3 regions of the Streptomyces caeni genome follow, and region 3 is predicted to be linked to each of the others. Evidence: riboswitches for the same ligand, from Rfam matches in the RefSeq annotation. Region 3 holds a riboswitch; each other region holds the start of a gene.
The links. Region 3 has a riboswitch for cobalamin ahead of nicT (Nickel transporter NicT). Riboswitches for the same ligand answer to the same signal wherever they lie in the genome.
Positions count from the first base shown of each region.

Region 1: another riboswitch for cobalamin. It lies ahead of ACFSL4_RS06550 (ribonucleoside-diphosphate reductase subunit alpha); the one in region 3 lies ahead of nicT (Nickel transporter NicT).
Region 2: another riboswitch for cobalamin. It lies ahead of ACFSL4_RS16525 (cobalamin biosynthesis protein); the one in region 3 lies ahead of nicT (Nickel transporter NicT).

Region 1 covers NZ_JBHUDX010000016.1:60,534-70,582, reverse strand. Annotated here, with positions in the region: gene cyc1 (epi-isozizaene synthase) at 1-34, shown strand, start outside; gene ACFSL4_RS06570 (bifunctional albaflavenone monooxygenase/terpene synthase) at 31-1,434, shown strand; gene ACFSL4_RS06565 (GlxA family transcriptional regulator) at 1,450-2,412, opposite strand; gene ACFSL4_RS06560 (hypothetical protein) at 2,506-2,748, shown strand; gene ACFSL4_RS06555 (ribonucleotide-diphosphate reductase subunit beta) at 2,661-3,695, opposite strand; gene ACFSL4_RS06550 (ribonucleoside-diphosphate reductase subunit alpha) at 3,686-6,085, opposite strand; cobalamin riboswitch at 6,205-6,341, opposite strand; gene ACFSL4_RS06545 (GNAT family N-acetyltransferase) at 6,404-6,928, opposite strand; gene mctP (monocarboxylate uptake permease MctP) at 7,001-8,629, opposite strand; gene ACFSL4_RS06535 (DUF3311 domain-containing protein) at 8,626-8,859, opposite strand; gene ACFSL4_RS06530 (GntR family transcriptional regulator) at 9,181-9,945, opposite strand.
Region 2 covers NZ_JBHUDX010000046.1:66,000-76,048, reverse strand. Annotated here, with positions in the region: gene cobN (cobaltochelatase subunit CobN) at 1-1,161, opposite strand, end outside; gene ACFSL4_RS16530 (cobyric acid synthase) at 1,158-2,666, opposite strand; gene ACFSL4_RS16525 (cobalamin biosynthesis protein) at 2,663-3,619, opposite strand; cobalamin riboswitch at 3,721-3,859, opposite strand; gene ACFSL4_RS16520 (DUF397 domain-containing protein) at 4,163-4,384, shown strand; gene ACFSL4_RS16515 (hypothetical protein) at 4,655-5,107, opposite strand; gene ACFSL4_RS16510 (helix-turn-helix domain-containing protein) at 5,149-6,006, opposite strand; gene ACFSL4_RS16505 (hypothetical protein) at 6,259-6,477, opposite strand; gene ACFSL4_RS16500 (inorganic phosphate transporter) at 6,492-7,772, opposite strand; gene ACFSL4_RS16495 (class II aldolase/adducin family protein) at 8,006-8,734, shown strand; gene ACFSL4_RS16490 (alpha/beta hydrolase) at 8,834-9,964, shown strand.
Region 3 covers NZ_JBHUDX010000026.1:141,299-151,347, reverse strand. Annotated here, with positions in the region: gene ACFSL4_RS11000 (nucleotide pyrophosphohydrolase) at 131-484, opposite strand; gene ACFSL4_RS10995 (AAA family ATPase) at 481-1,650, opposite strand; gene ACFSL4_RS10990 (cell division protein SepF) at 1,747-2,136, opposite strand; gene ACFSL4_RS10985 (hypothetical protein) at 2,461-4,122, shown strand; gene ACFSL4_RS10980 (ArsR/SmtB family transcription factor) at 4,179-4,526, opposite strand; cobalamin riboswitch at 4,619-4,824, shown strand; gene nicT (Nickel transporter NicT) at 4,853-5,941, shown strand; gene ACFSL4_RS10970 (GNAT family N-acetyltransferase) at 6,051-6,617, opposite strand; gene ACFSL4_RS10965 (YcnI family copper-binding membrane protein) at 6,850-7,605, opposite strand; gene ACFSL4_RS10960 (hypothetical protein) at 7,646-8,236, opposite strand; gene ACFSL4_RS10955 (TOBE domain-containing protein) at 8,355-8,747, shown strand; gene modA (molybdate ABC transporter substrate-binding protein) at 8,977-9,807, shown strand; gene modB (molybdate ABC transporter permease subunit) at 9,804-10,049, shown strand, end outside.

The DNA of each region.
Region 1 (10,049 bases), on a different contig from region 3:
GTACGTCGACAATCAAGCGGCAGGTGAGAAATGACCCGGAAATCCTCTCCCAACCCCCCGGCTCCCCCCGGCGAGCCGGCGCCCCCGCGGCCCGGTCCATCGGCGGAGGGGCGGCTTGCGCCCCTCGCGGCCGGCGGTGTCCCCGGGCTCGGGCACGGCTGGAAACTGGCCCGCGACCCACTGGGCTTCCTGTCCCGGCTCCGCGACGACGGCGACGTCGTACGGCTGAGGTTCGGCCCGAAGACGGTGTACGCCATCACCACCCCGGCGCTCACCGGGGCGCTCGCGCTGAACCCCGACTTCCACATCGGCGGCCCCCTGTGGGAGTCCCTGGAGGGCCTGCTCGGCAAGCGGGGCGTGGCCACCAGCAACGGCCCGCTGCACCAGCGTCAGCGGCGGGCGATCCAGCCCGCCTTCCGGCAGGACGCCATTCCCGGCTACGGACCGGTCATGGCGGAGGAGGCGCAGGCGCTCGTGGAGCGCTGGCGGTCCGGCCGGCCCTTCGACGTCACGGCGGAGGCGTTCCGGGTGGCCGTCCGCGTCACCGCCCGCTGCCTGATGGGCGGCACATACATGGACGCGCGGGCCGACCGGATCTGCGCCGCCCTCGCGACGCTCTTCAGCGGCATGTACCAGCGGATGGTCATGCCGCTCGGGCCGCTGTACCGGCTGCCGATTCCGGCCAATCGCGAATTCAACCGGGCTTTGGCCGATTTGCATCTCCTGGTCGACGAGATCGTCGCCGCCCGCCGGGCGTCCGGTCAAAAACCGAACGATTTGCTGATGGCTTTGCTGGAAGCGAAGGACGAGAATGGCGAGCCCATTGGGGAGCAGGAGATCCACGACCAGGTCGTCGCGATAGTCACGGCAGGCAGCGAAACAGTCGGCTCCATGGTCATGTCGCTCCTCCAGGTCCTCACCGATCACCCCGAACAGGCGGACAAGATCCACGACGAGGTGAAAACTGTCGTGGGTGACCGGGCGGTCGTATTCGAGGACATCCCGAAGCTGACGCACACCGCGAATGTCATCGTCGAGACAATGCGTTTGCGTCCCGCCGTATGGATATTGACGCGGCGGTCGGTCGCCGACACGCAACTCGGTGGGTATCGCATTCCGGCCGGGTCGGACGTCGTGTACAGCCCCTACGCGATCCAGCGCGATCCACGGTCGTACGAGCGCCACGAGGAGTTCGCCCCCGACCGCTGGCTGCCGGAGCGGGCCAAGGACGTGCCCAAGTACGCGATGAGCCCCTTCGGGGTGGGCAACCGGAAGTGCCCGGGCGACCACTTCTCGATGGCCGAACTCACGCTCATCACGGCGGCGATGGCGTCGGCGTACCGCTTCGAGCAGGCGCCGGGCTCCGACGACAGGCTCCGTATCGGGATCACGCTCCGCCCGCGCCGGCTGCTGCTGAAGGCCCTGTCCCGGTGAGGCGCGGGCGCACGTTCAGGCGGCCTGCGGGCCCCTGAACGTGCGCCTGTAGGCGTTCGGCGTCGTGCCCAGGGCGCGGACGAACTGATGGCGCAGCGCCGCCGCCGTGCCGAAGCCGGTGCGGTCGGCGATCGCGTCCATCGTCTCATCGGTGCGCTCCAGCAACTCCTGGGCGAGCAGTACCCGTTGGCGCAGGATCCAGCGGTACGGGGTGGTGCCGGTCTCCTGCTGGAACCGGCGGGCGAAGGTGCGCGGCGACATATGGGCGCGGGCGGCGAGTTGCTCGACCGTCACCTCCTCGTCGAGGTGCCGCTCCACCCACGCCAGCACCTCCGCGACCGTGTCGCACTGCGACCGCGGCAGCGGCCTCTCGATGTACTGGGCCTGGCCGCCGTCGCGGTGCGGCGGTACCACCATGCGCCGGGCGATCCTGTTGGCGACGTCCGGCCCCTGCTCCTTGCGCACGATGTGCAGGCAGGCGTCGATGCCGGCCGCGGTGCCCGCGGAGGTGATCACCGGATCCTCGTCGACGTACAGCACGTCCGGTTCGACGACGGCCCGCGGGAAGCGCCGGGCGAGTGTGTCCGCATGGCGCCAGTGCGCCGCGCAGCGCCGCCCGTCCAGCAGCCCGGCGGCGCCCAGCACGAAGGCGCCGGAGCAGACACTGAGCACCCGGGCCCCGCGCCCGGCGGCCCGGCGCAGCGCGTCCAGGAGCTCCGGCGGGTACGACCGCGACACATAGGTCTCCCCGGCCGGCACGGCGATCAGGTCGGCCTCCTCCAGCCGTTCGAGCCCGTGCGCGGCGGACAGGGTGAATCCGCAGTTGGCACGGAGCACGGGCCCCTCGGCCGAGGCGACCGCGAAGTCGTACACGGGCAGTCCCTCGTCGCTGCGGTCGATGCCGAACACCTCGCAGACGACGCCGAGTTCGAAGGGGTGCACGCCGTCGAGGAGGACGGCCGCCACGTTCTTCAGCATGGGACCAGTGTGCCGCAGAAGTGGCAGTAATTCGAGGGTGTGCGGCAGTCCTGCCACTCACGGTAAGGGGCATCCGGCGGGACAGTGGTGTCCATGGATGCGACACACGCAGAAGCCCTCACCGGAATGCTCACCGTCCTCGTCCTCCTCGTCCTCCTCGTCCTGCCCTCACTGATCGGCATCGCGCACGAACGCCGTGTCGACCGCCGGATCAGGCAGGCCGGGGAGGCACGCGAGGAGGCAGGTGGTCAGAAGTCCTCGTCGAGGTCGACGGTCCCCTCCACCGCGACCTGGTACGCCGAAGGGCGCCGCTCGAAGAAGTTGGTCAGCTCCTGAACGCCCTGGAGCTCCATGAAGGAGAAGGGGTTCTCCGAGCCGTACACCGGGGCGAAGCCCAGGCGCATGAGGCGCTGATCGGCGACGCACTCCAGGTACTGCCGCATCGATTCGGTGTTCATGCCCGGCAGGCCGTCACCGCACAGGTCGCGCGCGAACTGCAGCTCGGCCTCGACGGCCTCCCGCAGCATGTCGGTGACCTGCCGCCCCAGCGCGTCGTCGAAGAGGTCCGGCTCCTCCTTGCGCACCGTGTCGACCACCTCGAAGGCGAATCCCATGTGCATTGTCTCGTCGCGGAACACCCAGTTGGTGCCCGTGGCCAGACCGTGCAGCAGGCCGCGGCCGCGGAACCAGTAGACGTACGCGAAGGCCCCGTAGAAGAACAGGCCCTCGATGCAGGCCGCGAAGCAGATGAGGTTGAGGAGGAAGCGGCGGCGGTCGGTCGCCGTCTCCAGCCGGTCGATACTCTCCACCGAGTCCATCCACCGGAAGCAGAACCGTGCCTTCTCGCGGATCGACGGGATGTTCTCGATCGCCGCGAAGGCGGCTGCGCGCTCCTGCGGATCGGGGAGATAGGTGTCCAGCAGCGTCAGATAGAACTGGACGTGCACGGCCTCCTCGAAAAGCTGGCGGGACAGGTACAGCCGCGCCTCGGGGGAGTTGATGTGCTTGTACAGGGTCAGCACGAGGTTGTTGGCCACGATCGAGTCGCCCGTCGCGAAGAACGCGACCAGCCGGCCGATCAGGTGCCGCTCCGCGGGGGTGAGTCTGGCGAGGTCGGCGACGTCCGAGTGGAGGTCGACCTCCTCGACGGTCCAGGTGTTCTTGACGGCGTCCCGGTAGCGCTCGTAGAAGTCGGGGTAGCGCATGGGGCGCAGGGTCAGTTCGAAGCCAGGGTCGAGCAGGTTCGCGCTCTTCTTCGGCGGGTGGAGGGACATCACTGGCATGCCTCGCAGGACTCGGGGTTCTCAAGGGAGCAGGCGACCGCGCCGGGGTCCGCGGCGGCCTGCTGCACGGGGACGGCCGCCCGGGCGGCACGGGCGATGCGGGTCGCCGGGCGCGAGCGCAGGTAGTACGTCGTCTTCAGGCCCCGCTTCCAGGCGTATGCGTACATCGAGGAGAGCTTGCCGATGGTCGGCGTCTCCATGAACAGGTTCAGGGACTGGCCCTGGTCCAGGAACGGGGTGCGGGCGGCGGCCATGTCGATCAGCCCGCGCTGCGGGATCTCCCATGCCGTGCGGTACAGCGTCCGCACGTCCTCGGGGATCCAGGCGAAGTCCTGCACCGAGCCGTTCGCCTCGCGCAGCGCCTCCCGGGTGCGGGCGTCCCAGACGCCCAGCTTCTTCAGATCCTCGACCAGGTAGGAGTTGACCTGGAGGAACTCCCCGGACAGCGTCTCGCGCTTGAACAGATTGGACACCTGCGGCTCGATGCACTCGTACACACCCGCGATGGACGCGATGGTGGCGGTCGGCGCGACGGCGAGCAGCAGCGAGTTGCGCATGCCGACGGCCGCGATCCGTTTCCGCAGCGCCGCCAAGCGCTCCGGCCAGGCCGGTTCGACATCGTAGTGGTCGGGGTGCAGCACACCCTGCGCGGTACGGGTCTTCTCCCAGGCCGGCAGCGGGCCGTGGACCTCGGCGAGGTCGGCGGAGGTCTCGTACGCGGCGAGCATGATGCGCTCGGCGATACGGGTGGACAGCGCCTTCGCCTCGGGTGAGCCGAAGGGCAGGCGCAGCTTGAAGAACACGTCCTGCAGACCCATCACTCCCAGGCCCACCGGGCGCCACTCGGAGTTGGAGCGGCTCGCCTGCGCGGTCGGGTAGTAGTTGATGTCGACGACGCGGTCCAGGAAGGTGACGGCGGTACGGACCGTGGCGTCCAGCCGCTCCCAGTCGAGGTCACCGCTCGCCGCGTCGGCGAACGCGCCGAGATTGACCGACCCCAGATTGCAGACCGCCGTCTCCCCGTCGTGCGTGACCTCCAGGATCTCGGTGCAGAGGTTGGAGGAGTGGATGACGTGGCCCGGTCGTGCCGTCTGGTTGCCGGTGCGGTTGGCGGCGTCCTTGAAAGTCATCCAGCCGTTGCCGGTCTGGGCGAGCGTGCGCATCATGCGGCCGTACAGATCGCGGGCCGGGATGGTCCTGCGGGCGAGCCCGGCGGCCTCCGCCGCCCGGTAGGCGGCGTCGAACTCCTCGCCCCACAGGTCGGCCAGCTCCGGCACGTCGGACGGTGAGAACAGCGACCACGGCCGGTCGGCCTCGACCCGGCGCATGAACTCGTCCGGGACCCAGTGCGCGAGGTTGAGGTTGTGGGTGCGGCGGGCGTCCTCACCGGTGTTGTCCCGCAGTTCGAGGAACTCCTCGATGTCGGAGTGCCAGGTCTCCAGGTACACCGCGGCGGCGCCCTTGCGCCGGCCGCCCTGGTTCACCGCGGCGACCGAGGCGTCCAGGGTCTTCAGGAACGGGACGATGCCGCCTGAGTGCCCGTTGGTGCCGCGGATGAGGGATCCGCGGGAGCGGATGCGGGAGAACGACAGCCCGATGCCACCGGCGTGCTTCGAGAGGCGGGCGACCTGGTGGTAGCGCTCGTAGAGGGAGTCCAGCTCGTCCTTCGGGGAGTCGAGGAGGTAGCAGGACGACATCTGGGGGTGCCGCGTGCCGGAGTTGAAGAGCGTGGGGGAGGAGGGGAGGTAGTCGAGGCGGCTCATCAGCCGGTAGAGCGCGGCGACCTCGTCCACGGGCCGGGAGCCCGGCTCCGAGCCGAGCACCGTGTCCTCGGCGAGGCCGCAGGCGACGCGCAGCATGAAGTACTGCGGTGTCTCGACGGTCCTGCGGGTGATCGGGTGCCGCAGGAGGTAGCGGCTGTGCAGGGTGCGCAGCCCGAAGTAGCCGAAGCGGTCGTCGGCAAAGGGGTCCACGAGCGCGTCGAGCCGGTCGGCGTGCAGGCGCACGAACGCGGCGGTGCGGTCGGAGATGAGCCCTTCCCGGTGGCCGGCGGCGATGGACTCGGTGAACGAGGTGACGCCCTGTGAGGCGGCCTCGGCGCGGATCCCGATCGTCAGCAGCCGGGCGGCCAGCCTTGAGTAGGAGGGGTCCTCGGAGATGAGGCCGGCGGCCGCTTCCGTGGCCAGCTCGCGCAGCTCCGACTCGTCCGCATGCGCCGACCGGCCGCGCAGCGCGGCGGCGGTGACCCGGCCCGGGTCGGCGTCCGGAAGGTCGGCGGTCAGCTCGGTCAGGGTCCGCAGCAGCGCGGCACCGGGACCGTCCCTTTCGCCGGTCACCGCCGGTGTCGTGGACGCAGTCGCTGAAACCGGGTCGGCTGGCGCGATGGTCACGTAGGGCTCTCCCTCGCTCGGCACGGGGCCTTGCGGAGGGCGGGGCGGTTCACGAGCGCACGCGGCGTCGCGTCACCGGCCCATTCCACGAGGCCCGGACGTCAGGGCGCCGGGCCGGACGGCCGGGCGCGCTGTCGGCAGGTCCTCGGACTGACGCTCGTGCGCGCACACGGGGGCGAGCATGCACAAGTACACCGTTGCGGGACAGTTCCGGATTCGCACCGGATTCCCCTGCGGCGACAGCGAGCATGAGCATACATCTTGTGTCGGGGTTCGATGCCACCCCCAGATGTTGTGTCTTGTCGGCTTCGGGGTGCGTCAGAGGGGCAACTCATAGGTGAGGAGGGCGATGTCGAGGTGCGGGACGGGGGTCCAGTCGCGCCCGGGGGTGCGGACGAAGCCCAGGCGCTCGTAGATGCGGTGGGCGGTGCGCATCGTGCGCTGGGTCGACAGGACGATCCGGACACAGCCGTCCGTGGCCCGCGCCCGGTCGACGCAGGCGCGTACGAGGGCCTCGCCGATCCCCTGGCCCCGGGCCGCGTGGGAGACGGCGAGCATCCTCATCTCGGCCTCCCCGGGGCGGGCGATGTCGGCCATGGGGCCCCCGTCCGGCACGAAGGTCACCCCGCCGAGCACGCTCCCCCGGGCAGAGGGGACGCTCGTGCGCTCGATCGCCACCAGCACCTCCGCGGCGGCGGCCCGCTTGGCCACGTCCCTCAGCTCACCGAGGTACTCGTCGCTCTCCCCGAAGTCCAGGAGGCCGTCTCGCAGGTACGCCTGTGCGGTGATCTCCCCGAGCGTCTCGTAGTCCCCGGGTTCCGCCTGCCGGATCGCGATGTCCATGAGGGTCAGTGTGCAGGACGGGTACGACAACGGGCCGCCGGATCACTCCGGCGGCCCGTCCTCAGGTCCGGCTCAGTGTGCGGTGCCCGCCGTGGCCGGCGGCAGTTCCACCTGCACCCCGGGGTCGCCCGCGTCCGCCGTGTAGTCGCCCGGCTGGGTCTCGTCGACGCCTTCCGGAGCCTTGACCGCCTTCAGGACGAGGGTCAGCACCACGGTGACCGCGACGTTCAGCACGAACGCCGTCAGGCCGATGTAGCCGATCTCGCCGATGCCGGGGATCTCCTTCGCCGAGCCGCCGAAGTGCTTCTTGGTCGGGGAGGCGACGCCGTACGCGGCGACCGTGCCGTACACCATGCCGACCGCCCAGCCCGCCAGTAGCGCCCAGCGGTGGAACCAGCGGGTGAACAGGCCGCCGACCAGGGCCGGGAAGGTCTGCAGGATCCAGATGCCGCCGAGCAACTGGAAGTTGATGGCCACCGTCTTGTCCATCGTCAGGACGAAGAGCAGGGCGCCCACCTTCACCAGCAGCGACACCGCCTTGGAGACCCTGGTCTCCTGGTGGGGTGTGGCGTCCGGCTTGATGAAGTCCTTGTAGATGTTGCGGGTGAACAGGTTCGCCGCCGCGATCGACATGATCGCCGCGGGGACGAGCGCCCCGATGCCGATCGCCGCGAACGCCACGCCCGCGAACCAGTCCGGGAACATGTCCTCGAACAGCTGCGGGATCGCCAGCTGGCCGTTCTTCACGTTGACACCGGCCGCGATGGCCATGAAGCCGAGCAGCGCGAGCAGACCCAGCATCACCGAGTACAGCGGCAGGATCGTGGTGTTGCGGCGGATCACCTCACGGCTGCGTGAGGACAGCGTCGCGGTGATCGAGTGGGGGTACATGAACAGCGCGAGCGCCGAGCCCAGCGCGAGGGTCACGTATGTCCACTGGCCCGCCTCCGGCGTCACCAGCGCCCCGCGCGGCTTGCCCGTCGCCGGGTTCGTCTGCGAGAACGCCTGGCCGGCCTTGGCGAAGATGTCGTCGAAGCCGCCCAGCTTGATCGGGATGTAGATGATCGCCACCGCGATGACGATGTAGATCAGCGCGTCCTTCACGAACGCGATCAGGGCGGGCGCCCGCAGACCCGAGGAGTACGTGTACGCCGCCAGCACGCCGAAGGCGATCAGCAGCGGCAGGTCCTTCACGAACCAGTGCGTGCTCTCGCCGCCACCCACGCCCATCACGTCCAGCACGGCCTGGATGCCGACCAGCTGGAGCGCGATGTACGGCATCGTCGCCAGGATGCCGGTGACCGCCACCGCCAGCGACAGGCCCTTCGAGCCGAAGCGGCCGCGTACGAAGTCCGACGTCGTCACGTAGCCGTGCCGGTGCGACACCGACCACAGACGGGGCAGGAACATGAAGATCAGCGGGTAGACCAGGATCGTGTACGGCACCGCGAAGAAGCCCATCGCGCCCGCCGCGTAGATCGCCGCCGGCACGGCCACGAAGGTGTACGCCGTGTAGAGGTCGCCGCCGAGCAGGAACCAGGTGATCCAGGTGCCGAACGACCGTCCGCCCAGGCCCCATTCGTCCAGGGTGTGCTCGTTGTCGGCCTTGCGCCAGCGTGCCGCCAGGAAGCCCATGACGCTCACGGCCAGGAAGAAGAAGACGAAGACGCCGAGCGCCACGCCGTTCACGCCGTCCTTCATTCCGCCGCACCGCCCTTCTGCGAGGCCTGGGCGCGCTGGTCACGCTGCCACAGCTTGTACGCGATCATCGTCAGCGCCGTGGAGATCAGCACCCACAGCATCTGGTACCAGTAGAAGAAGGGGATGCCGATGAAGGCCGGGTCCGTCTTGGCATAGGACCCGACCCACAGCATCGCGACAAAGGGAGCTAGGAGGCAGAGGGCGATGATGACGCGCACAGGCGTCACCACCGCCGTTCCTCTTGCAGTGGGCTCGTTCGACATGGGCGGCTCCGTCTCCTCACTGATCACTGGTGGTAACGCGCAGGCAATGTAGGTGACGGTGTCTGGAATGCGGAAGCCCCCTCCGCATATCGGTTTCCAACAGCAATAGGAACCCCCGGGGGTATATACCTCTGGGTAGTCCGTACGCACCCGTAGGAGTGCGCAGCGTGACGGAACGGGGGCAGGGAAACGTTCTGGGTGGGCACCGGGCCGTCCTCCCGTCCGTGCGGCGACGGGAGGACCGTAGAGCAGCTTCGGGGGCGGCGCCATACCGCCCGCAGCGTTGTTCTACTCGGTGGGCCGCTTCAGCCTCGCCACGAACTTGTAGCGGTCGCCGCGGTAGACGGACCGCACCCACTCCACCGGCTGGCCCTCCCGGTCCAGGGAGTGCCGCGAGAGCATCAGCATCGGCAGGCCCACGTCCGTGCCGAGCAGGCCGGCCTCGCGCGGGGTGGCCAGCGACGTCTCGATGGTCTCCTCGGCCTCGGCGAGGTGGACGTCGTAGACCTCCGCGAGCGCCGTGTACAGCGAGGTGTACTTCACCAGCGACCGGCGCAGCGCCGGGAAGCGCTTCGCGGACAGGTGTGTCGTCTCGATGGCCATCGGCTCGCCGCTCGCCAGCCGCAGCCGTTCGATGCGCAGCACCCGGCCGCCGGGCGCGATGTCGAGCAGCCCGGCGAGCATGTCGTCGGCGGTGATGTAGCCGATGTCCAGCAGCTGCGAGGTCGGCTCCAGGCCCTGGGCCCGCATGTCCTCGGTGTACGAGGTGAGTTGCAGCGCCTGCGAGACCTTCGGCTTGGCGACGAACGTGCCCTTGCCCTGGATGCGCTCCAGGCGGCCCTCGACGACCAGTTCCTGCAGGGCCTGGCGCACCGTTGTGCGCGAGGTGTCGAACTCGGCCGCCAGCGTGCGCTCGGGCGGCACCGGCGTCCCGGGCGGCAGCGTCTCCGTCATCTCGAGCAGATGCTTCTTCAGGCGGTAGTACTTAGGCACGCGCGCGGTGCGGACGGTCGCCCCGCCCTCGCTCTCCGCACTGCTGACGTCGGTGCTCATGCTCTGCCTTCCCGGCTCCGGATGCCGAAGCGACCGACAGGCCCGTCGGTCACGGCTCACATCGTGGCACGGCTTCACGGGGGCGGATGCCCCCGGACGCTTCG
Region 2 (10,049 bases), on a different contig from region 3:
GATGAGCCGGTGGATCAGCTCGTCGCCCTCCGCGGGGTGCCCCTCGACGGCGTACCCCGCGTCGCGCAGCGCGTCCAGGACCCGTACCGCCGACGCGGGCGTGTCCAGGCCGACCGCGTTGCCGACCCGCGAGTGCTTGGTCGGGTAGGCGGTGAAGACGAGCGCGATCCGCTTGTCGGCGTTCGCCGTGTGCCGCAGCCGCGCGTGCCGTACGGCGATCCCGGCGACCCGCGCCGCCCGCTCCGGGTCGGCCGCGTACACCGGTACGCCGTCCGGGCCCTGCTCCTTGAAGGAGAAGGGGACCGTGACGAGGCGGCCGTCGAACTCCGGGATCGCGACCTGCATGGCCGCGTCCATGGGGGAGAGGGCGGCGTCGGACTCCTCCCACGCGGCGCGGGAGGAGGTCAGGCACAGGCCCTGGAGCACCGGGACACCGAGGTCCGCGAGTGCCCCGACGTCCCAGGACTCCTCTCCGCCGCCCGCCGACGCCTGGGAGGCGTGCGTGCCGCCGGCGGCGAGGACGGTGGCCACCAGGGCGTCGGCCCCCGACAGCAGTGCGTACAGCCCCGGGTCGGCGCCGCGCAGCGAACCGCAGTACACCGGCAGGGCGTTGGCGCCCTTCGCCTCGATCGCGTCGCACAGCGCGTCCACGAAGGCTGTGTTGCCGCTCAGTTCATGGGCCCGGTAGAAGAGCACGCCGACGGTGGGCCGCCCCTCGACGTGCCCCCGCTCCCCATGGACCCCGTACTCGGGCATCGTGCGCGGCTCGACGAACCCCTCGCCGGTCAGCAGCACGGTGTCGGACAGGAACCGGGCCATTTCCGCGAGGTTGGCGGGGCCGCCCTCCACGAGGTAGCGCAGCGCCTCGGACACGACCCCCGCGGGCGCGGACGACTCGGCCATCAGCTCGGCGTCGGGCACGGACTCTCCGCCCAGCAGCACGGTCGGGACACCGGAGGCCCTCAGCCGGGCGAGCCCGTGATCCCAGGCTCGCTTGCCGCCCAGCAGACGTACGACGGCGATGTCCGCGCCCTCCAGGAGGGCGGGCAGCTCGGTGTCGACGTCCACCCGGACCGGGTTGCCGATCCGGTAGGGCGCGCCGGAGGCACGGGCCGCCAGCAGATCCGTGTCGGCGGTCGACAACAACAACACTGTGCTCATGCGGGCGCTCCCGGGGGAATGAAGGGCAGTCCTGGCGGCGCGCCCGACTCGATGAGCCGCCACAGCGCGTCCGTGTCCGCGTGCTGTTCGATCAGGTCGCCGAGCCGGTCGAGCTGCTCCTCGCGCAGCGCGGCGAACGACGTGTCGGGCGCGGGCACGAAGCGGCGGCCCGCGGCGGCCGCCACCTCGCGCAGGAACGCCCGCCGGAAACCGTCCGCCTCCAGGGAGCCGTGCCAGTGGGTGCCCCAGGTCTGACCGGCCCGGCAGCCGTCGAGGAAGGGATCGCCACCGGTGACCTCGGCGACCCCGTGGTGGATCTCGTACCCCTCGACGCGCTCGCCGAGGGCCTCGCCGGAGGGCCGGGTCAGGGTCTTCTCCCGCGCGAACCGGACCCGCACCGGCAGCACCCCCAGCCCGTCGACGTGTCCCCTGCGGCTCTCCACCTCGTCCTCGATGTGCTCGCCGAGGATCTGGAAGCCACCGCAGATGCCGAGGACCGGGCGTCCTTCCGCGGCCCTGCGCACCAGGGCGTCCGCCAGGCCGCGCTCGCGCAGCCACTCCAGGGCCCTGACGGTGCCGCGGGTGCCGGGGACGACGACGAGGTCGGCGTCGGCCAGCTCCTCGGGCCTGTCCACGAACCGGACCACCACGCCCGGCTCGGCGGCCAGCGCGTCCACGTCGGTGAAGTTGGACATGAGGGGGACGGCGCACACGGCGACCCGCAGCACGTCCTCGCCGACCGGCGCGGCGATCCGCGACTCGCGCACGGCACCCCGGAGGGACACCTGCAGCCCGTCCTCCTCGTCGATCCCGAGGCCGTGCCGGAACGGCAGCACGCCGTACGTCCGCCGTCCGGTGAGCCCGTGCAGCATGTCGAGCCCCGGCTCCAGCAGTGAGACGTCGCCGCGGAACTTGTTGACGAGGAATCCGGCGACGAGCTCCTGGTCCTCGCGCGAGAGCAGCGCGACCGTGCCGAAGAAGGAGGCGAAGACGCCACCGCGGTCGATGTCGCCGACGACGAGGACGGGGAGCCGGGCGTTGCGGGCGATCCCCATGTTCACGATGTCGGTGCGCCGCAGATTGATCTCGGCAGGACTGCCGGCCCCCTCGCAGATCACCGCGTCATAGGTGCCCCGCAACTCGGCGAGGCAGTCCAGGACGGTGCCGAGAAGCTGCCGTTGCCGCCCCCCGTGGTACCCGCGCGCGCTCAGCTCGCCGACCGGCCTGCCGAGCAGCACGACCTGGCTGCTTCGCTCGCCGCCCGGCTTGAGCAGTACGGGGTTCATCAGCGCGGTCGGCTCGATGCGGCACGCCTGGGCCTGCATGGCCTGCGCCCGCCCGATCTCGGCACCCTCGCGGGTGACGAAGGAGTTGAGGGACATGTTCTGCGCCTTGAAGGGCGCGACCTTCACTCCCTGCCGTACCAGCCAGCGGCAGATCCCGGCGGTGACGACGCTCTTGCCGGCGTCGGAGGTGGTGCCGGCGACGAGGAGTCCGCCGCTCATGACGTCCGTCCCTTCGAGAGAAGCCGTCGGGCCATGAGGCGCCCGGCGAGGGTGACGCCGAGCGCGAGCCCGCTCACCCGGCGGGAGAGCCGTACCGCCCGTTCGATGTCGTCCGTGCGCACCGCGCTCCCCGCCACGTTGAGGACGGGCCGGTGCTCGACACGGCCCCCGTACGACAGCGTTCCGCCCAGCCGTACGCCCAGGGCGCCCGCGAACGCGGCCTCCACCGGGCCCGCGTTGGGGCTCGGATGCCGCGCGGCGTCGGCACGCCAGGCGCGCACGGCGCCGCGCGGGTCGGGGCCGGAGGCCGCGGTGAGGAGGGCGGTCAGCCGCGCCCCCGGCCATCCGGCGAGGTCGTCGAGCCGGGCGGAGGACCACCCGAACCGCCGGTACCGGGGCGAGGTGTGACCCACCATGGCGTCGAGGGTGTTGACGGCACGGAAGCCGACGAGCCCGGGCACACCGGCGACGGCTCCCCACACCAGCGCGCCCACCACGGCGTCGGAGGTGTTCTCGGCGACGGACTCCACGACCGCCCGCGCGATCCCGTCGGCGTCGAGTGCCTGGGGGTCCCGTCCGCACAGATGGGGCAGCCGCGCACGGGCGGCCTCGATGTCCCCTGCCTCCAGGGAGTGCCCGACGGCCCGCGCCTCCCGCGCCAGGGACGTCCCCCCGACAACAGCCCAGGTGGCGGCGGCGGTCAGGGCCAGGGACGCGGCGCGCGAGGGGCGCGCGGCGGACGCGGCCAGCGCCGCGGTCGCCACGGCGCCCCCGGCGCACACGGCGGTGTGCAGCGCGCCCCACCCGCGGTGGTCCCGCCACAACACCCGCTCCACGACGCCCGCGGCCCGCCCGAACGCGGCGACCGGATGCCCTCGGCGCGGATCGCCGAGCAGGAGGTCACCGAGGAGGCCGGCGGCGGCGCCGTACGCGAAGACGCGATCGGCACCCATCGGTTCAGCCGACCGTGGGGTCGGGCAGGGGGCGGGTACGGAACCTCGATCGGCAGCCGCGCATGGCGATATGTCCTCACTCAGGGTGTCCACGCCCTGGTTCGATGAGACCGGCGGTGAGAGTTCCTGGCTCCCGGGACGTTCCTTCCCGGTGACAGTGGCGGGACCGCGCCGGACTTGCACCGGCTTCCTCTCCTGCCGCCGTGGTGGCCCCGGCAGTCCACCACGCCTCCGGAACACCCGTCAACTGGGTCTTGACCTGCGACGCTGCGGTGTGCTGAGCCCCACACCGCTGAAATATCGTCAGCCACCCGAATCGGCGCTTTCTGCGCTCTTTCCGCGCGGAGAAGCTGGGAAGACTAGGGACGGCACTACGAACGAATCGGTATGACCAACGCGGAGAGCGCCGACGAGCGGCATTGGGTGATTCGTTGCGGGGAGACGAACCTGGTGTGGCCGGGCCTCTGTTGCCTGTGGCAGCGGTGGGACACGGCGCTCGGGAGCGTCACGGTGAGGACGCTGTGTCGGTGCGCTGACTGGTGAGTGGAGGTCGGTGTGATCGGCAGGGACCCGACGGGGCGGGTGTGGCGCAAGAGCAGTCACTCGGGAGGGGACAACAACGACTGTGTCGAAGTGACCGTGGAGACAGCGCACGTGCTCGTGCGTGACTCGAAACGGCGGGCCGGGCCGGTGCTCGTCTTTCGCCGTTCCGCGTGGTGTGGTTTGCTGGCTGGACTTGAGAACCCGGCGGCCGACGGTTTCTGAAGGGGCCGTCCAGAGGGCGGGAGGGGACCCGTATGGCAGACAGGGCCAGGGATGTCTCGGCACGCGCGGGCGGTCCCCGCACTCCGCGCCCGTCCTTGTCGGCGGCGGCCCCGCTGGCACTCTTCTCCCTGACCACGGGGGTGTTCGCGGTGGGCGTCGGAGCGCTCGCCGCGCTGCTCGTACCGGGATCCACGGCGCGGGCCCTGGTCTGGCTCGTGGTGACGATCGTCGCGGCCGCCAGCGCCGGCCTGTGGTGGGGCCTCACCCCCGTCACGGAGCGTCTCCGCGTTCTCGACCGGGCTGTGGCGACGGTTCGTCCGCGGGGCTCGGGGACCCGCTGAGCCCGGGGGCGCGCGGCGCCGACGAGCGGCCGCGCAGCGACCGGCCGACGCAGGCCGCGAGCGCGGTGACGGCGGCCGCGCCGAGCACCCCCACCACCGTCGTGGTCAGGGGGGTCAGAGCGTCCAGCGCGAGGCTGGGCGCCACCCGGGCGGACACGGCGATGCCGAACAGCAGGACGCTGCCGCACGCCGTGCCCAGCAGCAGACGGCCGCCCGGGAGCCGTGTGCCGTCCTCGCCGCCCGTGTGCTCCGCCTCATGGAGCGCGGGGGCGCCCTCGTGCGGCCCGGCGGGCCGCGGCGGGACGCCCGGCGGCCTGCCCGTCGCGACGAAGCGGAGCGTGCGCAGCCGCCTGTACCAGTCAGCGATCCCCAAGGCCGCCATGGCCCCTCCCCGTTGTCCGCCCGGGCCGTTCTTCCCGGGCTTCAGCTGTTGTCGAGACTCTCCTTGACCGCGTCGATCAGCTCGATCATCCGGTCACCGTCGTACGCCTTGTTGCTGATGTCCTCGAAGCACTCCTGGTAGCGGGACGTGAGGTCGAGGTCGTCCCGGTTCGCCACGCTGCCGGTGGCGCCCTCCAGATAGAGCAGGTCGTCGTCGTCCTTGAAGCCGAGCAGGGTGAAGGACCCGCCCATGCTGTAGTGGGCGCCCGCCGTGAACGGCAGCAGGCGCATGGTGACCCTGGGGTGCCGGGACATCGTCTTGAGGTGTTCCAGCTGACGTCGCATCACCCCCGGTCCGCCGATGACCCTCCGCACGACCGCCTCGTCCAGCACGATGCTCACGTCGGGCCCCTGCTCGCCGTCGAAGATCCGCTCCTGCCGGGTGGTGCGCAGCTCCGCCGAGCGCCGGGCCACTTCGGCGGTCTCGCGGGGTTCCAGCTGGGCCATCGTGTAGTCCTCGATCTGGAACAGCGAGTAGACGACCGACGGGTGGTAGAAGCGGATCGAGGTCGCGGCGCTCTCGTAGCCCAGGTACTGGGCGAACTGCGGCCGCACCATGTCGCTGTACGGCGCCCACCAGGACGGCCCCTTCGAGCCGCGGGCCGCCTCCTCCAGCTCGCCCACCAGCCCGGGGTCCGTCACCCGGTACAGCTGGAGCAGGGCGCGCAGGTCCGTGACGCTGAGGCTGACCGTGCCGGCTTCCAGCCGGATCAGTTTCGACAGTGACCACTCCAGCGCGTCGGCCGCCTCCCGCTGGGTGAGACCGGCTTCCTCCCGCGCCTTGCGCAACTCGATACGGAGCCTGCGTCGGTTCAGGCTCGGATCGATGTCCCTGGCCATGTCGCTCCCTGCTACACGTCGTCTTCGGCTGGTCGGGCGGCCAACGTCGGGCAGCAACTCATCCATTAGAGTAGGTGAGTTGGGCGTAGGCGGCCAGAGTCATGCCGCTTCGCCACCTGTCTTTTCGACGTGGTCGTATGCGGGGTAGACCGTAGCAAATCGGCATATATCTAACAAAGATCAGCCCCCGCAGTGATCGTCACTGCGGGGGCTTGGCCGTGCGCGCCCGAGCGTGCGGACGAGCTGCGGGGGTTACTTGGCCACGATCAGATAGATCCCGTACGACACCGCCGCCGCGCACGCCGCGAAGCAGACGTACGCGCCGGTGGCCGCCAGGGCGGCCGTGCCGCCACGCGCCGTCTCCTTCTTCGTGAGGCCGACGACGCCCAGGGTGAACAGGCCCACCAGGGCCACGGTGACGATGAGGCTGACGCCGAAGACGGAGCCGAGGGCTGCCCAGTCGATCTTCATGGGGGTGTACTCCCTTATACCGTCGCGGGGCGGGTCGGCTCCGCGGAGGGGCCGTCCGGGGCCTGGAGGGTGGTCTTCGGGTCGGCGCCGTCCGTCGCGGCGCTTTCCGCCGCGGTGTCGTCCGTCGTGACCGGGCTCGCCGGCGGCGGGATCACCGCGGCGATCGCGGTCGTGACGACGCCCGAGGGCTCCGTCTCGACGTCGTTGACGTTGTGGACCGTGACCGGCTTGCGGCGGGAGCGGGCCCAGATGACACCGGCGCCGGCGACCAGCAGCACTCCCGTGGCGGCCGTGCCCCAGGAGCCCTGCTTGGTGAGGACTTCGGCGGCGCCGCCGACCAGGCCGGCGGCCGGAAGGGTCAGGACCCAGGCGACGAGCATCCTGGTCGCGGTCGACCAGCGCACCGCGGCGCCCTTGCGGCCGAGGCCGGAACCCATGACGGCGCCGGAGACGACCTGGGTGGTGGAGAGCGAGAAGCCGAGGTGGGAGGAGGCGAGGATCGCGGTCGCGGCGCTGGTCTGGGCGGCGAAGCCCTGCTGTGGGGCCAGGTCCGTCAGGCCCTTGCCCATCGTGCGGATGATGCGCCAGCCGCCGAGGTAGGTGCCGAGCGCGATGGCCGTACCGGCCGAGACGATGACCCAGGTGGGAGGGTTCGAGCCGGGGGCGACGACGTCACCGGTGACGAGTGCCAGCGTGATGACGCCCATCGTCTTCTGTGCGTCGTTGGTGCCGTGCGCCAGGGAGACCAGACCGGCCGAGGCTATCTGCCCGGCGCGGTAGCCCTTCGCGCTCGCCTTCTCGTCGGCGTGGTGGCTGAAGGTGTACGACAGGCGCGTCGCCAGCATCGAGGCGAGGCCCGCCACGATCGGCGCGGCGACCGCGGGGATCAGGACCTTGGTGACGATCGTCGAGCCGTTCACCGCGGACCAGCCGGCGGAGGTGACGGCGGCGCCGATCAGGCCGCCGAAGAGGGCGTGGGAGGAGCTCGACGGCAGGCCGAGGAGCCAGGTCAGCAGGTTCCAGAGGATCGCGCCCACCAGGGCCGCGAAGATCACTTCGACGCGTATGCCCTGTTCGTTGATGATGCCGCCGGAGATCGTCTTGGCGACCTCCACCGAGAGGAAGGCGCCGACGAGGTTCAGCACGGCGGACATGGCCACCGCCGTCTTGGGCTTGAGGGCACCGGTCGAGATGGTCGTGGCCATCGCGTTGGCCGTGTCGTGGAAACCGTTCGTGAAATCGAACACGAGAGCGGTGACGATCACGATTCCGAGGAGGAGCGTGATGTGTTCCATTTACCCGGGCTTCTCTGGGACGTCAGTGGCGCGTGGACCGTACGTAACCTGGATGAACAGAAGATGAACGAAGGCGGGCCGGGAGGTGTACCGATCGGGGTGTGGCGGCTCCGCTTGGGGTGGGGCGGCGGCGGTGGCGCTCTCGAACGAAGGCGGAATTCCACCCTCCGGAAGCCTTCGGGTCCGCTCGGTCCCGTCACCGGGCTGTACGCGGCGTCTGGCAGGATCGCGTCATGGCTGAGCAGCGAGACGACGCACGGGACGCACGGGCCGTACCGGAGGACGCGGCGGGCGGCCGGGGGTGGGGCGGGACGGATACCGCGGACGAGGTGGCGCGGGCGTGGGACGAACTCGTCGCGACGGCCCGCCGCACCGTCGCCGACGGGCTGGTCGTCGGCACGTCGGGCAACGTCTCCGTCCGCGTCGGAGACATCGTGCTGGTCACACCCACGGGCGTGCCGTACGAGCGGCTGACGCCGGGCGACGCGGTCGGTGTCGGCCTCGACGGCGGGCAGGTGCTCGGCTCGCTGCGTCCGACGAGCGAGTTGCCGATGCACCTGGCCGTCTACCGCACCACCGGGGCGCGTGCCGTCGTCCACACGCACGCCGTGCACGCGACGGCGGTCTCCACCCTGGTCCCGGAGCTGCCGCTGATCCACTACATGGCCGCCGCCCTCGGCGGACCGGTCCGGGTCGCCCCGTACGCGACCTACGGCACGCCCGAGTTGGCCGAGAACACCCTCCGGGCCCTGAGGGGCCGCAGCGCCTGTCTCCTGGAGAACCACGGCACGCTCGCCCACGGGTCGTCGCTGACCCAGGCCTACGACCGCACCGCCCAACTGGAGTGGATGTGCCGCGTCTGGCTGGCGGCGTCCTCCGTACCCGGCCTCACACCGGCACTGCTCACCCGGGAGCAGGTGGCGGAGGTGGGGGAGCGGCTGCGGGGATACGGGCAGCCGTAAGGGCCGGGGCGGCGACGGCCGTGCCCGGACGCGCCCGGCGGGGTCACCCGCGCCGTCCTCCCACTGGCCGGGGGCGGGCTCCACCGCGAGACTGGACGGGTGCGCACTGTCACAGCGGCGACCGCAGCCGCCACCGCAGCCATCGTCGCAGCAGCCGCGGCCGGCCTCGTCGTGGGCCGCATGGCCAGCAACGCGGCGCTCAAGGCGCCGCCGGGCCGCCCGCTGCCCACCGAGCCCCGCCTCACCGTGCACTCCACGGCGGCCGGCCGGATCACCCTCACCCGGGACCTGGCCTCCCAGCGCCCCGGCGTCTACGGCCTGTCCGCCAACGGCTCGCACGCGGTCGTCGGCCCGGTCCTGCACACCGCCCCGCACTCCGCCGACACCGTCGTACGCCGCCTGGAACGCGTCACCCGGGGCACGATGGAACCCGGCGGCCGGGCCTGGCTCACCCCCGCCGTGCACATCGGCGACCCGGCCACCGCCCTCGGCCTCCGCCACACCGATGTCGACGTGCCCGGCGAACTCGGGACCCTGCCCGCCTGGTTCGTACCCGGCGCCCGCGACACGTGGGTGATCACCGTGCACGGCCTGGGCGCCACCCGGGAACATCCCATGAACGTCATGGAGTTCCTCAGCCGCCACCGCTTCCCGGTCCTCGACCCCGCCTACCGCGGCGACCCCGGGGCACCGCGGCCCCCGGACGGCCTGAACCACCTCGGCGAGACCGAGTGGCACGACGTGGACGCCGCCATCCGCTACGCCGTGGTCCACGGCGCCGAGCGCGTCGTCCTGCACGGCTGGTCCACCGGCGCCACCATGGCGCTGCGCGCCGCCGCGTACTCCTCGCTGCGCGAGCGGATCTCCGGGCTCGTCCTGGACTCGCCCGTGCTCAGCTGGGAGACCACGCTGCGCGCCCTGGCCGTGGCCCGCCGCACCCCCGGCGCCCTGCTGCCGCTGGCGGTGCGCGCCGCCCAGGGCCGTGCCGGTCTGCACCTCGACCGGGTACGGGAGACCGTCGCCACGGACCGCCTCTCGCTGCCCGTCCTGATCTTCCACGGCCCCGACGACGCGGTCGCCCCCTGGGGACCCTCGCGCCGACTCGCGCAGCGCCGCCCGGACCTCGTCACCCTTCATACCGTGCAGGGCGCCCCGCACGGAGCGATGTGGAACGCGGACCCCGCCGCCTACGAAGAGGCCATGCGGCGCTTCCTGACCCCGCTCATGTGAGGCGCGGGCCGGCCCGCCGCCCAGCCGCCGCACCCCGGATCGCAACCCCGTGCAGCCTTCCGCTTATCCCGCCGGACAAGCCCTC
Region 3 (10,049 bases):
GTTGTCCACTACCCAGAGTGAAGGTACAGGGCACGAAAAGCCAGAGCTATTCCGAAATCTGTGGACAACTTGAGAGGTGGGAACCATTCCATAACTCCGTAGAGTGACGATCTGGCTCGGGGGGCGTCGTTCAGTCCGCGCCCGGCGCCGGGAACCTCTCCTCATTGCGGTCGATCTTCGCGTCCAGCGCCGCCAGCGCGTCGATGCCCAGCACCTCGCACAGTTGGAGCAGATACGCGAACACGTCCGCGACCTCGTCGGTCACCCGGTGCGCCGTACCCTGGTCCTCCATCACCCGGACCGACTCCTCCGGCGTCAGCCACTGGAAGATCTCGACCAGTTCGGACGCCTCCACACTGAGCGCGGCCACCAGGTTCTTCGGGGTGTGGTAGCGCTGCCAGTCGCGTGCCGCGGCGAACTCCGCGAGCCGGCGCTGCAGCCGCGCCACGTCCAGGTCGTCGTGCCGCCGGGGTTCTTCTGTCACGGGCTCAGGTCTACCACCGTCACCCCCTCCACCCCCGCCGCCCAGGACGCCTCGCTCACCGCGCCCACCAGCCGGATATGGCCGCGCTCACACATCCGCGCCGCCAGCTCCAGCAGTTGCCGCGCCTGCCGCCGGTCCATACAGCGGTCGAGGCCGTCCGCCAGCACCGTGAGCGTCTGCAGCGCCGCGGGCACCTCCCCCGCCGGGTCGACCTCCAGCACGCCGGGGCCGGTGAGGAGGACGAGGGCCAGGGCCGCGTACCGCAGTTCGCCGTCGCCCAGCAGCTCCAGCGGCGTCCGCAGCCCGTCCCCGCGGTCGAGCAGCGCGCGCACCGTGCCGTCACCGAGCGGCTCCGCGAGCAGATCCACGACCCGTCCCGCGCACCCGGCCCCGACCGCCGAGGCCAGCAGCGCGTGCCGCCGGGCGCACTCCGCGCGCGTACGCCGCAGCACGGCCGCCAGGTTGTCGCAGCCCGGCAGCAGCCGGCCCGCGGCCGACGGGGCGGGAGCACGCATCCGGCGGGGGCTCGGATCGCAGGCGAAGACGGAGCGCAGGGCGACGACCATCTGCTCGGCCGCGGCCAGCACTCGGCGCTGGCCGTCCGTCCGGCCGGCCACGCGCAGCGGCAGCAGGGCGGTGCCGAGGCGGTCGTCCGGGAGCGGACCGCGGGTCACCGGGGAGGATCCCGCCGTGTGCCAGGCCGCCTGCACGCTCGCACGTCCGGGGTCGCGCAGGGCCGTCTCCAGCAGGACCAGTCCGCCGGACGTCAACCGCTCACCCACGACACGCAGATCGGGCTCGGCCTGGACGGCGACATCCAGCCGGACCGGGCCCTGCGGGCCGTCGGCCGTACAGCCGATGCGGAAGCCGCGCCGCCGCTGGGCGTCGGGCCGTGCCCGCTCGGGAACGCAGGCCGCCGGACGGGGGAACGCCTCGGCCAGCCCCGCCCCGCCGCCGAGCCGCGCCAGCGCCTCGTACGCCTGCAGCACCCGCGACTTGCCCGAGCCGCTCGGTCCCGTGAAGAGCGTCAGCGGTCCCAGGGCGAAGACGGCCCGCCGGTGACCGGCGAACGCGGACAGCCGCAACTCGGTGACGCGCGGCCGGTCCGGCCGCGCATCCGCGAGACAAGCCGAACCGGGCGGGGACGGCGCGAAGGAGACGGTCATGTCCGGACCGTAGGCCGTCGTGCTCGGGGCGAACCGTTCCGCCGTCGCACGCTTCCCACGATCGAGCGAGCCGTCGGCCCGCCCACGGACCCGGCCTCACACTCCGGGGACGCCGGCCCCCTCCATCAGCCCGCGTACCTCGGTCCCCGGCGGCGTCAGCAGGAACACATTGCGGTCGACCCGGTGCATCCCGCTGGAGAGTCCGAAGACGACGCCGGTGCTGAAGTCCAGCACCCGCTTGGCGACCTCGGTCTCCGCGCCCGTGAGGTCGAGCAGCACGGGCACCCCCGCCATCAGCGTCTCGGCGACCTCGCGGGCGTCCGCGAACACATTGACCCGCAGCACCACGAAGCGGCGTCGCGCCTCGGTCTCGGCCTCGGGTACGGACCGGTGGCCGACCGCCGACGGCCAGGCGTCCCGTCCGCGCAACGGAACGACCTGGGCGAGCCCTTCCCACTGTTCGTCGGTGACATCGCGACTGTTCACCGGCCCTCCCCGGGGTGGCTCGCACTCATCGTCTGCACCGGTCAATTCTTACGCATGGTCACCCGTTCGGCCCAACAGCGACACGGACCGCTACAGTCCCGGCCGTCACTTCGGCCGGAAGGCGCCCCTCGCATGCCGCCCTCGTGTGCCAACCCTCGCACCCGTCCCGCACCGGACGCGCACCAAGGACAGATGCTTCTTACTGCCCTCATACCGGACTCTTCACCTTCATCGGCTTGATGTTCATCATGTCCGCTTACGTTCCCTGTCGTGCACTTGGCAGAAGTAAGGCCGCCGGCAAAGGACCGGTGGACGCGCCCGCTCATGACCGCGCCGGAGGAGACTCCCGCACAGTGGCATCGCGTCCTGACGCTGCTCGCGGACATCAGCCTGTTCATCGGCACCCGAGCGGTGTGGTCCTCCGCCGCCAGTCACCACCTGGCGGTCGCCGCGGTCATCTCGATGTGCTACGCGTCGATCCTGGCCACCGGTGTGCTGACGCTGGTCGTGCGGAGCGCCCGTGCACTGGCTCGCCTCGACCTGACGGTCCTGGTCACAGCGGTCACGCTCGCCTACTGCGCGCTCTCCGTGAAGCACGGGTTCAGCGACGAGTCCATCCTCACCACACAGGCCGCCCGCGAACTGCTCCACGGCCGGCCGGTGTACGGGCAGCCGTGGCCCTGGCTGTTCGGTCACGGCATCGCGTACACGGCGACGGTGCACGGCGGTTACGACTTCACGTACGGCTACCCGCCACTGACCCTGATGCTGACCGCGCCGCTGCTGTGGGCCGGCCACGGCGCGCTGCCGGAGACGCTGGTCACCACCAGCGCGATCGTGCTGGGCGCGGTCGTCCTGTGGAGGATGCTGCCGACACCGTGGCGTTCGGCGGCCACCATGGTGTGCCTGGGCTTCGGCATGGTCCCGACGTACGCCCGGCTCGGCTACCCGGCGGTCGTTGCGCTGGCCTTCCTCATCCCCGTGGTGGTGCGCTGGACCCGCATGGGCGAGGGCGGTCCGGCCGACTGGGCACGGGCCGCCTGTCTGGGGGCGGCCTGCGCGAGCCAGCAACTGCCATGGTTCCTCGCGCCGTTCCTGCTCGCCGGGGTCTACGCGCTTCGCCGCGGCGAACTGGGCGGGCGCGGGGCCGCCCTCGCCGTGGCGCGGATCGCCGGCACGGCCGCCGGCACCTGGCTGCTGATCAACGCGTACTTCATCGTGACCGAACCGCGCGGCTGGGCCGCGGGCATCGCCCTGCCGATCACCCAGGGCGCGGTGATCCACGGCCAGGGGCTGGTCGACATCTCGCTCTACTTCACCGACGGCAGCGACCGCCTGGTGTGGTACTCGCAGGCCGGGATGCTGCTGGCGGCTGGCCTGCTGGCGGTGTTCGTGCTGTTCGTGCGCCGGCTGGGCCCCGCCGCGACCGTGCTGCCCTGGTGCTCGTTCTTCCTGGCGACCCGTTCACAGGACGGCTACTACCTGCTGATGACGCCGCTGTGGCTCGCGGCCGCCGTCACCGTGCCCCCCACCGTCTTCACCACCGCCTGGCAGCCGCGGCTGCTGCGGGGCCGCCCGGCGGCCCGCACGGCGCTGGCCGCCACCCTGCTGCTGCCGTCCCTGGTGGCCGTCACGGTGGCGGCGACCGGCTCTCCGCCGTTGCGTATGCAGGCGCTCGGCTCGACCCGCACCCCCCTCACCGTGGAGACGCTCACAGTCCGCGTGCGCAACACCGGCGACGCGGCTCTCCAGCCTCACTTCATGGTGACCACCGGGCAGGGCATGAGCCGCTACTGGACGGTGCTGCGCGGTCCGTCGTCCGTGCCCGGACACGCCACGGCCACCTACCGGCTCCGTGCGCCGGGCGGCCGTCTGGTCCTGCCCGCGAAGGGCACCCGCGTCCGGCTGCGTGCCTTCTCCGCGTCGCCGATGACGCTGTCGAGCCAGGACATCCGTCTGGAGCGCGGGACCGCGGACCCGAAGTGACGGCCCTCGGGCCGGGGCCCGCCCGAGCGCGCCCGTGGCCTTGAGGTGATGGCCCGTCACGTCACCTGTTTCAGAAGCTCCAGCATCACCGGGTCGGTCACCCGGTAGCGGACGATCCGCCCCTGCTTCTCCCCCGCGACCACCTCGGCCGTCCGCAGCAGCCGCAACGCCTGCGAGACGGCAGGGTCGTTCATGCCGGTCGCCACGGCGAGATCGGAGACGGCGAGCGGCCCGGCCCGGTGCAGGGCGAGCAGCAGGGCGAGCCGGCCGGGATCGGCGAGCAGGGAGAAGCGGTCGGCCCAGGCACGCACGGCTCCGGGCTCACCGATGGCCTCGATGGCCTGGCAGACCCGGTTGCCGTCGATGATGCGCCGGCCGGCGCGTTCGGCGGGGACGAGATGCATGCGGACCATTGTCCCAGGTGCCCCTGTGTGATCTTCGATACCTCAAGACATCTGCGCAACTGTGCAACCTTGCAGGCGTTGCCGGGTCCGCCCTAAGGTGGGCGGGCCGTGGTGTTCGGGAAGACCGGTGAAAGCCCTCAGGGGCTCAGGCCGGAGCGGCCCTCGCCACTGTGATCGGGGAGTTCCCGTTCCGTGCCGCCCGTTCGCGGGTGGCGCCACTGGCCGTACACGGCCGGGAAGGCTGGGACGGGCGCGGTGATCCGTCAGCCAGGAGACCGGCCACGGCATCTCACGAAGTGATCCACGAGGTGCTGGAGCGTGACCGTATGACCCTGCCCAACCCTGCGTCCTTCCGGTGGCGGCGCGAGGACACCCTGCGAACCGCCGCGCTGCTGGCGCTGATCGCGGCCCTGCACGTGGCCGCCTTCGGAATCCTGTTCCTCCTGGTGGTGCCGGAGCACTACGCGGTCGGCTCCAAAGCGTTCGGCATCGGGCTCGGGGTGACCGCGTACACCCTGGGCATGCGGCACGCCTTCGACGCCGACCACATCGCCGCGATCGACAACACCACCCGCAAACTGATGGCCGAGGGCAAGCGGCCGGTGACCGTCGGATTCTGGTTCGCGCTCGGCCACTCCAGCGTGGTGGTCCTGCTGGCTGTCATGATCGCGGCCGGCACCCAGCTCGCCGACCGGGTCACGAACGAGAACTCCCACACCCACCAGGTCCTCGGCTTCATGGGGACCACGGTCGCCGGCGCGTTCCTCTACCTCATCGCCGCCCTCAACCTGGTCGCCCTCACCGGCATCCTGAAGGTCTTCAGGTCGATGCGCTCGGGAAGGTACGACGAGAAGGAACTCGAACGGCACCTGGACTCAAGGGGGTTCATGAACCGCGTTCTCGGCCGCCTCACCAGGACGATCTCGCGCCCCGGCCAGATGTACCCGCTGGGCTTCCTGTTCGGGCTCGGCTTCGAGACGGCCACCGAGGTCACGCTGATGGTGATGGCGGGCTCGGGTGCGGCGGCCGGACTGCCCTGGTACGCGATCCTGTGCCTGCCGCTGCTGTTCACCGCCGGGATGTGCCTGTTCGACACCCTCGACGGCACGTTCATGAACTTCGCCTACCAGTGGGCCTTTTCCAACCCTGTGCGCAAGGTGTTCTACAACCTCACGATCACCGGACTGTCGATCGCGGTGGCCTTCCTGATCGGCACCATCGAACTGGTCGGCGTCCTGCACGACAAGCTGGACCTGCGGGACGCGGTCACCGGCTGGGTAGCGGGGCTCGACCTCGGCAACGTGGGCTTCGTCATCGTCGGGCTGTTCGTGGTCGTGTGGGCGGCCGCCCTCGCCTACTGGCGGCTGGCGAAGGTCGAGGAACGGTGGGCTCCCCGCCCCGCCGACGGGAGTTGACGCCGGATCCGGCCGGACCGCGGGCGTGGGAGCGTCAGGTGCCGGCCGGGTCGCCGTAATCGTTGGCCGGCCGCGCTCGCGTCGATCGGTCTGCTGCCCGGCGGCCGGCTCACCGTGCCCGCCGGGCGGCGGCCCGGGCCCTGGGGTCCGGCTTCCAGTCCTGGGCGAGGAGCCCGAGCAGCACCATGTCCAGGAACTCGCCCATCACCCAGGCCGAGGAGCGCAGCACGCCCTCGCGGACGAAGCCGTTGCGCTCGGCGGAGCGCAGCATCGCGGCGTTGTCCGACAGCGTCTCGATCTGCAGCCGCTGCAGGCCGCGCACGACGAAACCGTAGTGGCACAGCACCGCGACCGCGTCGGTGCCGTAGCCCTTGCCGCGTGAGGACGGCAGCAGCCCCAGACCGATGTGCGCGGACCGGTTGTGGTTGTCGACGTCCCACAGCATCGCGTCGCCGACCAGCGTGCCGCCGTCCAGCTCCACCACGGAGAACGGGACGTGCCGCTGCTCCTTGTCGTCCACCACGAACGGCGAGTCCTTCGAGCCGGGCGTGATAGGCCGCCACGGCCGGCCGTCGGCCCGCGAGTGGTTGACCACGTCGTCGTAGAGCTCGGCCTGCAGGATCGGGATGTCGTCCTCGTGCCGGGCCCTGAGCCCGACCTTGCCGCCCCTCAGCATGCAGGCTTCCTATCCGACCGGGCCGGCCGGCGGCAAACCAATTAGCGGTCGTTACAGCCGGCGCAGCGGCGGCCACCGAGCCAGGACATGGTGCGCTCGGCCGCCCGGCGGTGGCGGCCCGGGCGGCCGCGTCGGCACTCGTGCTCGACGACGACGGGCTCTCGCAGCCGCTGCGCTCTTTGCGTCTGTCGGGTCCCAGAGAGCGCAGCGGCCGCACAGCGCCGTCACCGCCTCAGTCGTCGCTCTCCTCGGACGCCGAGGTGCGGCTGCGGCCGCGGACGATCGCGAAGCCCGCGGCGGCCAGGCCCAGGACGCCCACCACCAGGCCGGCGATGCCGAGGCCGCGGGCCGTGGAGTCGTCGGAGGAGGCGGCCTTGGTGGTGGAGGTCCCCGTCTTCTCCGTGCCGGTGGAGGAGGACGCCGCCGGACCGTCCTCCTCCGCGCCGCCCTTGGCGGTCAGCCGGAGCACCGGCGCCGGATTCTCCGGCTCCTCCGCACCCTGTGTCTCCTCGATCCAGCGGGCGACCGTGCCGTCGGAATAGGTCTGCAGCGTCTTGAAGGTCAACCGGTCGGTGTCGTCGGGCAGCCGGCCGAAGGCGACGTCGAAGTCCTGGTACTGGCCGTGGCGGATGCGCCCGCCGGTCCAGGTGATCTGGGAGACGGCGTCGGTGATGGTGCCGTCGTCCGTGGTGACGGGCTTCTTGAGCTTGGTGGTGGTCACCTGCGCGGTCCAGCCGTTCTGCGGGCTGACCAGCACCCCCAGGATCGGGTGGTCGGTGGGCAGGAACACCTCGACCTTGGTGGTGGCGGCGGTGTCCTGCTCGTTGGGGACCCGGAAGGTCAGCACGCCGTCCGTGGCGCCCTTGGCATAGCTCTCGGGGTGAACGGTGACGTGCGCGAAGGCCGCGCCCGCCGCGGTGAGGACGCAGGCGGCGGCGAGGGCGCCGACGGTGCCGGCACGGCGCAGGGTGGTACGCATCGGGGACATGACGGGGCACACTCCGTACTGGTGTTCGATAATGGGGGGTTCAGATCGCGTACGGGGCGACCGGGGGTGGGCCGCGCCTGGTCAGGGCGTGGCGCGGCAGCGCCTGCCCGAGCGGATGGCGTCTGCGGCCGTGCGGGCGCGATGCTCCGACGCAAACGGGCGGCGGCGCCGTGCGCCGCCACCAGGCGACCAGGCCCGGAACGAAGGTGACCGCCTTGCGCAGCAGCGACCACAGGGCGGCCTCGCCGCGCCGCAGGCACCAGGAGGCGAGCAGCGCGGCGGCGAGATGCGCGGCGACGACGTGAGAGGCCGTTACGCACGGCGCACAGGCCATGTGCATGGCGTGGGACATGCCCGGCATGCGCATCGGCACATGAGACGGTCCGGCCGCCGCGAAGGCGAGGTGGAGGGCACCCTGCACGGTGAGCATCGCGGCGGCGATCGCACGGAGCGAGCACTCACGCCCGGCGAGCGCCACGGCGGCGGCGAACACGGGCAGGGAGGCGGCCGCGTCCACCCACACCTGCGGAACGGCGCCGGTGGCCAGGGCATGGCCCCCGGCGGCGAGCAGCACGCAGACGACGGAGAACACCGCCGCGCGTACGCTCCGCACCGCCCAGGACACGCCCATGCCGCCGGATCATCCCATGCGGGTGAGGGTAGCCACGTCGGTTTCCGGGGATCCGGCACGCCGGCGGTCACCCCGGGCCGTTTCGGCCGGGGCGGTGAGTGCGCCTATCTTGGCGCCCATGCAGTCCTACACAATCGGTCAGGCCGCCCGTCTACTGGGGGTGAGCCCCGACACCGCGCGGCGGTGGGCGGACGCGGGGCGGATGGCGACCCGGCGAGACGAGAGCGGGCGTCGCGTCATCGACGGCAGGGACCTGGCGGCGTTCTCGGTCGAGCTGGCCCGTGCCGGCGACGAGGAGGCCCCCTCGTACACCTCGGCGCGCAACGCGTTCCCCGGCATCGTCACCGCCGTCAAGCTCGGTGACGTGGCCGCCCAGGTCACGATCCAGGCGGGGCCGCACCGTCTGGTGTCCCTGCTGACCCGGGAGGCCGTGGAGGAACTGGGCCTGGAGGTCGGGACGGAGGCCACGGCCCGTGTGAAGTCGACGAACGTGCACATCGACCGGACCTGAGCGGTACGCGGCGGGTGTGCCGCGGACCGCGGGCCGGCTCCGGATCACGCCCGGGGCGCGATCCGGGGCGGTGGATCAGGGGTGTGATGGCATGTGCACACCCTTCCAGACGCACCAACCGGCTCGTGCCAGGCGGGAGGAGGATTCCAGCTGGCATCTGCGACAATGTGATCGGCACATCGGAGGGTCCACCGGGTTCCTTCCGCACAAGAGAGGAAGTGGAGCCGTGATGACCCGTTCCGTACGCCGAAGTCGCCGGACCCTGCAGGTGACCGGTTCGGCGGCCGCCGCGCTGCTGGCCCTGAGTGCCTGCTCCGCCTCGTCCGGGTCCGGCCCCGGCTCCGGCAAGGCATCCGGTTCCTCGGCGTCCTCGTCGTCGAAGCCGTCCGGCACGGTCACCGTCTTCGCCGCCGCCTCCCTCAAGGAGAGCTTCACCGCGCTGGGCGAGAAGTTCGAGAAGGAACACCCGGGCACGAAGGTGGCCCTCAGCTTCGGCGGCAGCGACACCCTCGCCGCGAGTATCACCGGCGGCGCCCCGGCCGACGTCTTCGCCGCGGCCAGCCCCAAGACGATGAAGATCGTCACCGACGCGGGCGGCGTCTCCGGCACGCCCGCCACCTTCGTGCGCAACCAGTTGGAGATCGCCACCCTGCCGGGCAACCCCGACAAGATCTCCTCCCTCAAGGACCTCACCCGGCCCGGCCTGAAGGTCGTGCTGTGCGACAAGACGGTGCCGTGCGGCGCCGCCGCGCAGAAGACCCTGGACGCGAGCCACCTCAGGCTCACCCCGGTCTCCTACGAGCAAAACGTCAAGGCCGCTCTGAACAAGGTCGAGCTCAAGGAGGCCGACGCCGCCCTCGTCTACCGGACGGATGTGAAGGCGGCCGGCGGCAGGGTGCGGGGCGTGGAGTTCCCCGAGTCCGCCGAGGCGGTCAACGACTACCCGATCGCCCTGCTCAGGAACGCTCCCAACGCCCCGGCCGCCGAGGCGTTCGTCGCGCTGGTGAGGTCCGCCGAAGGCCGCGAGGTCCTGACCGAGGCCGGGTTCCTCCAGCCATGACGCAGTCCGACGCGACCGGCACGGCGCCCGACACCCTGGTGGGCGGGCCGCCGCGCGGGCGTGTGCGCGGGCCGGGCACACCGCTGCCGCTGCTGCTGCCCGCCCTCGTCGGCCTGGTGTTCCTGCTGCTGCCGCTGGTCGCCCTGCTCATGCGGGCCCCGTGGCACAGCCTGCCGCACCAGCTGACCAGTGCGGAGGTGTGGCAGGCGCTGCGACTGTCCCTGGTGAGCGCGACCGCCGCC